2 regions of the Anaerobacillus sp. 1_MG-2023 genome follow, and region 2 is predicted to be linked to the other one. Evidence: predicted binding sites of a transcription regulator. Region 2 holds the regulator's gene; the other holds the start of a gene.
The links. The regulator NrdR, encoded in region 2, represses ribonucleotide reductase genes. The targets are predictions, from matches to a motif close to AACACNATATATNGTGTT.

Region 1 (3,430 bases), on a different contig from region 2:
TAAGAAGTTGCGTTTGTTTTTTCATTTGCATTATCAATAAAGAAGATACCTGGCTCTGCAGAGTAAGTAGCACAAATATTAATTAAATCCCACAGCTCTTTTGCCTGAACCTTACGATAAGTTCTTACTGGAAAGCCTTGCTTCTCCCAGTCACGTACATCCCCTGATTCATGCCAGTTCTCATTATAAAGTGCCATTTGTTCTTTCGTATAGTTCTCTACATCCGGGAATCGAAGTTCATATTCAGAATCATTTTCAACCGCGTCCATAAAGTCTTTCGTTAAACAAATCGAGATGTTTGCACCAGTCAAGAAGTCAGGATTGTGGACAGAATACGTTCCACCCGTTGCAAGCTTATCCTGCGCATCCTGCATCACTTTTTCTTCAAAGCCACCTGTTCCGGGAATACTACGGTAGTTTAAGATACTTTGGTACATAGATCTTTCCGACTCTGAGAGCGGTGTGAATTTCAACTTATCTTCTGCAAGTTTCTTAATTTGTTCATCCTTTGTATTCTCCATAAGGAAACGAAGAATGCGTGGATTCTGCATTTTTGAAATGATAAATTCAATAATATCAGGATGCCAGTCAGCGAGCATAATCATTTGGGCCCCACGTCTTGAGCCACCTTGCTCCACTAGATGCGTCAGCTTCGCAATATCATCCAGCCATGAAACCGAACCTGATGATTTACCATTCACACCCCTAGCAAGCGTGTTTCTAGGACGAAGTGTAGATCCGTTCGTTCCTACTCCACCACCTCGACTCATAATCTCCATTACTTGTTTACGGTGTTCAGAAATACCTTCTCTTGAATCCTGTGGAAACGGCATAACGTAACAGTTAAAGTACGTCACTTCCGTATCAGCTCCAGCTCCGTAAAGCACACGCCCTGCAGGAACAAAGTTCATAGATGAAAGTTCTTTATAGAAACGATCTTCCCAATATGTCTTTTCCCCATCTGTTTTCTCTACATCAGCAAGGCCACGTGCATTACGACGAGCAATTTGCTCATAATATACTTCCAAGGGCTTTTCTATGACATCCAACGAACGGACAATAATACCTGATTCTCTTTCTTCTTCTGTGTCTAAGACGCCAACGTAATCCTCATGAACAGCTACAGTTGCTTTCTTAGATTGAAGATCGAATTCTTCAATATACCCAAGACCTCTTGCTGGAAATTTTGGATCTTCTTTAATCGTTAAGACAACAAAATCACCTTTTTGTAATGTCTTTTTCTCTGTATCTTTAAATGCATAGCGGTCAAGCATCACAAGACGACTAACACCTTTGTGAGTTAGATGCATATCCTCTGTAATCGGATGAACCTGCGCAAACATTTCAATATCCTTATTCAACTGCTCAATGTTAATAGATCTTCTTTTTTCATTGGTTTGTATTGTCATATAAACCCCTCCGTTTCGACATTTATACACTTAAGAGCATCTCTAGATGTATGTAGCTATGATAAATCGTCTTGATTAATAGTAGCACATGTACACGAACCAGACAATCATTTTTAACCATATATAGTGTTCAGAATTCTTCAATCAATACTACATATAGTAAAAGAGCGAATACTTTAGCGATTTGTCAACTTTCAAATCCAGTGAAAATGAAAGGTTTTCCTCGATAAATAAAGATTAGATTAGAAGAATAGAGAAAAAAGAGGAATTTTGTCTATTGCACATTTTTCCACACTCTGCCTTTTTAACATTGGAGACAAAAGTTAATCAGTTAACAGACCATGATTAAGATTAGAACATTTGTTCTTGTTAAGTCAATAGGAAAAAGCACCCAACGAAGGTGCTTATTTGCTAAAGTTCCATTCCTTGCTAGCGTATTTCTCCTCTGCTAGTTGAACAACAAAGGACTCTTGTTCATTCGTTAGTTGATATGGAACCAATTCAATATCAAGTCCCTGTTGAAAACCATCATAAAAAGCTTTAACCGCTTCAGATATCGATACAGGAGTTTCACGGAGTGAATTAATAGCTACAGCCTTTTTTCTAAAACCTCGCTGCATCCGCTCACGTATCCGTTCATTTTTAAATTTGAAACAATCAAACAATTGGTCCTCATCAATGTCAAGCAAAATCGATCCATGCTGGAGAATGACACCTTTTTGACGAGTTTGAGCGCTCCCAGCGACTTTTCGCCCTTCTACAACAAGTTCATAATAGGATGGAGAGTCAAAACACACACCCGATCTTGGTGCACGTAGCTCTTCTTTCTCTGCATCCGTTTCAGGAACAGCGAAATAAGCATTCAATCCAAGTTTTCTGAAACCAATCAATAACCCTTCTGAAATAACCCGGTACGCTTCTGTTACGGTTGAGGGCATGTCTGGATAATCTTCAGAGACAATAACGCTATAAGTCACTTCCTGATCATGAAGGACAGCTCTTCCACCAGTAGGGCGTCTCACAAACCCTAGACCATTTTTTTCTACAGCATCCATATTAATATCACGTTCGATACGCTGGAAATAACCAATTGAAAGTGTTGGGGGATTCCAACCGTAAAATCGAATAACAGGGGGGATAGTCCCATCACTATGCCATTTCAATAATGCTTCATCAAGTGCCATGTTATAAGCCGGAGAACGTTCTCCCGAATCAATAAATGCCCATTGCTTCATTTTCGGAACTCCTTTATCACTGTCAGTTTTCTAACACCTTCCCTATTCTAGCAGAGGAGAAAATGGATGACCAATGAACACTCTCAATTATTTTAGCTATGTCTTGAACATTATTTGTTTTTCGATCTTTCGAGTATAGGCGTATCCCAACTAATTTAGAACAAATTTGATTTAATTACTGAACACTACCTATTCTTTTTATAGTTATTCCTTTTTTTCTTTTGCGGAAAGCCGAAAAGACGTGTAAACTTAAAGTTGTCGATTTTACTTGAAAGGGTGTAACAAAGTTTATGGAATGGATTATCGCAATACTCGTCGCGATCATTGTGTATGTTGTCATAACTCGATACATGCAAAAGAGGAATTTGAAAACGTTAACGGAGGAAGAATTCCGTGCCGGCTATCGTAAAGCCCAACTGATTGATGTTCGTGAACCAAACGAATTTGATAATGGCCATATTCTAGGGGCAAGAAACATCCCTGTTAGTCAGCTAAAAATGCGAATTAAAGAAATCCGCAAAGATCAGCCAGTTTATATGTACGACTACAACGGAATTATTGTAGCTCGTGCTGCAAGCATTCTTAGAAAACATGGCATTAAAGATCTTTATCAATTAAAAGGCGGCTTCAAAAAATGGGGCGGCAAAGTAAAGAAAAAATAAAAAGCAGCTGCCTTTGCAGCTGCTTTTTTTGATTGCTATTCAGCAACTCAAAATGGCTTTGTTGATTTTGCATCATTGATTTATCCATGTTAAACGTATCTCTCATTTGAATGAGCCATAATCG
Region 2 (3,430 bases):
CACCCCGCTTATTTCTTATATTTACTTAGCATCTTTTTAAGCTGATCCTGTTTCTCAGATCGCTCCTCATGAGACATATCCGGTTCTTTTTGATCTGAAATCCATTCCGGGACTTTGTCCTTTCTAGCGGCAGGTTTCCCACGATTGGAAGAGCCTGTCTTTTTCTTGGCCGGTTGTTGAAGCTCTTTAATGGCAAGGTTCATCGCTTCTCTTACTGTCTTTACCCTCGCCCTTGCCCAGTGACTCGCAAACTTTTCTACATAATTCTTCGATAGCTTCTTATCCTGAGTTTCTAGAATGAAATCAAGTAAAACATTCATAACACCAGGAGTCAGCTTTTGTTCATCCATTATTCGCTCCACAAGCTTCATATCTGCTTCAGAAGGTTTTCCCCCTTCAGCTGCCCGCTGAAGAATATCATATGGCGTCATCTGTTCATATCTCTGCGCCGCTTTCTCTTCTTCTGTCTCGGGTTCTTTCTTATGAAACTCTTGTAAAGAAACAGGCTGACTTCTATATTGGAGAGCAGGCACTTTGCCACGATTTTCAAGCGCGAACCAACTGCTTACTTCCTTTCGCAATAGATCATCAGAAAGTTCGTCATGGTGAATTGCGGCTTGTTCTACAATCCGGCCCATTTCATATGGTTCAATTTTATACACAAAAGCAAGTCGCTCAATCGTTTTCTTAACAGACTCTGTAAACATTTTCTCAGTGACAATCATATCAGAAATGTGCTGCTTCATCATATCGAAGTCGAATTGTGAAGAAGTAAAAACAAGGCCTTTATTTTCATCACGTTTCTCTATCGTTACTTCCTCTTCTACTTCGCTCATACCAGTCATTTCAGACGGGTGAAGAGAATCGTATACTTCATTAAATGATGCAGTCACGTCACTATACTCAGCTAGATCTGCCTTTTCCACTGTGAAATGCTTTTTTAGATCATTGTATCGATTACGTCCTAATCGATTGAATAAATAAATATTCAGTACGCCATCATTGAAGAAGCGTTCCGGTGTGAGAGGAGCTTGCAATTCATAAGTAAAATGTCTAGGATCTCCACTGTCTTTTACATATGTTTTCAACAGGCCAATTCCTTCTAATTTACGTCTCTCTTCAAGTACTCTCTTCAAATCCCATCTCATCATAAGTAGCAAATTATGATGAGTCATTGTTGTAACAAAATGATTCTGCTGCTCATGAGCACTCCAGAGAGTCATATAAAGACTGTAGGCCGGAGCCCCGATTAAAGGTTGATATAACAATGTTAGTACTCTTCGATCATACTCGTGCAAAATTCCGGATGCTTCAATCTGAAGCGTATCAACAGGAAGAAGTTCTTTCCAATGCATATGCTTCACCTTTGTATTCCTCATAATTTTTGAAACCGTACAAAAAAAGAGCTTACGCGAAGCTCCCCCTTTGTTATTCTGCTCTGTTAATTAATTCTTTTAATTCGCGGATAAAGACATTAATATCTTTAAACTGACGATAGACAGAAGCAAATCGAACATAAGCAACTTCATCAACTTTTGCCAGCTGATCCATAACAAGCTCTCCCACAGCATCACTACTGATCTCGGAAGCTCCCTGATTACGAAGATCACGTTCGATTTCATTAACAATTGTTTCTAGAGTTTCAAGTGGAACAGGCCTTTTTTCACAGGCTTTAATTAAACCTCTAAGAATTTTATCCCTGCTAAACTCTTCCCTAGTTCCTTCTTTTTTCACTACTATAAGCGGTATTTCTTCAACTGTTTCAAATGTCGTAAATCGATACGTACACGATTCACACTCACGGCGCCTACGAATCGAACGGCCCTCGTGAACCGGCCGAGAATCAAGCACCCTTGTACCATTGTGATTGCAGTTGGGACAACGCATAAGATCATCTCCACTAAACGAACAAGATTTCTACTACTATTTTAGCATAAAATGTGTCAAGACACACCTACCCTTAAAACTGTTCAGAAATCCCTGTTCCGATTAACGTAAGTTTCTTTCTCAAATCATTATAAATGGTTTCAATCACTTTCTTACTGTAACCAAAATCAACCGGAAGAGGCGTCTCTGTTGAAACAGAGAAATCGACTGCAGTTCTATAAGCACGAACCGTGACAACTGTTACAACAATAAGAGCCTTTTTAGGACCTTTCACTTGAAAAACAAATTCTCCACGCTCCGGAGAATTCGTAACGATTTCACCTTTATAGTGCTGTTGAAGGACGGCTTTTGCTTCTGTAAAAGCCTGTTCCTTTGTCGCTTTAAAATAATGGGTTTTAAGTGCATCATTCGGATGTCTCTCCCCAGTTTCAGAACGGTTGCTAAAAAATTCTTTTATTCCCACCCCAGGTCCTCCTCTATTTTTTTTAAGAATAGCAATAAATGACTGATAAATCAATCACATTGAAAGTAATAGGACCGTGAGGAAAAGCGAGATGTCGTATTAGTGAATATAAAAAAAGAGTGCACTGAGCACCCTTTTCAATCATTGTATTATTATGAAGTAAACGCTGACTGTTCTTCTCTAACTTTAGGTTTCACAGGACCCATGCCTCGAGGAAGTTCAATGTTTTCTCGTGAATCTGCACCTAGAGCATCAGCAATATAGTTAGCCGCAACGTTGGGATCAAGATCACCACAAGTATATACATCAATACTTGCATAACCATGTTCAGGAAAACTGTGAATCGTTAAGTGTGATTCAGAAATAATAACAACACCACTAACACCTTGTGGAGCGAATTTATGAAATGCAACTTCACGAACCTCAGCACCAGACTTCAGAGCAGCTTCAACAAACGTTTCTTCAATAAATTTCATGTTGTTTAATTTTTCAATGTCACAGCCCCATAGTTCAGCAATGACGTGACGACCCATTGTATCCATAGCAAAATTCCCCCTTTAAATTTACTCATGCATTGATTAGCATGCGGTATCGAAAATCCACCACGGGGGAAAGTTAGTCCGATGAGGTCCTAACCCTTTAAGTAGTTTTCAATGCCAAATTGCTATAAAAGAAGTTCACGAAAAATAGTATAAGGCTTTTAAAATAGATTTGCAAGAATAAATTAGAGAACCTTTTTGTTAATTCGTCTTTATAGAGCATTAAAGCTCCTCAAACTCTCATATGACTAATTTTATCCTATTAGCTGTAGTATGAATCAATCATTCAAATATATTTGGTTTATCGTTAACTGCTCCGTTAACTAAGATGTGCATTTCGCTTTTTTACACACCGACTAGATTAACAAGCCTTGTTGATTTTTGTAGTATTTACGCGCTGTGTTCCCCCATTGATTCGAACAAAATCGAGATATCAATAACACAAGCATTTAAAAAAGAAGCGGTGAGATACCGCTTCTTCTCCTTCTTTCTATACGATTGCTTTCAATCTCTCGGGTATTCTTTCTCCCACATATTTCGC

Region 1: the regulator NrdR is predicted to act here: its motif matches at 1,523-1,540, upstream of Q4550_RS04595 (vitamin B12-dependent ribonucleotide reductase).

What each region holds. Positions count from the first base shown of each region.
Region 1 covers NZ_JAUORD010000002.1:155,568-158,997, reverse strand. The annotation lists gene Q4550_RS04595 (vitamin B12-dependent ribonucleotide reductase) at 1-1,409, opposite strand, end outside; gene Q4550_RS04590 (lipoate--protein ligase family protein) at 1,814-2,644, opposite strand; gene Q4550_RS04585 (rhodanese-like domain-containing protein) at 2,935-3,306, shown strand.
Region 2 covers NZ_JAUORD010000004.1:193,834-197,263, forward strand. The annotation lists gene Q4550_RS09495 (replication initiation and membrane attachment family protein) at 9-1,355, opposite strand; gene nrdR (transcriptional regulator NrdR) at 1,429-1,887, opposite strand; gene Q4550_RS09505 (cytosolic protein) at 1,961-2,350, opposite strand; gene speD (adenosylmethionine decarboxylase) at 2,503-2,892, opposite strand; gene Q4550_RS09515 (glyceraldehyde-3-phosphate dehydrogenase) at 3,380-3,430, opposite strand, start outside.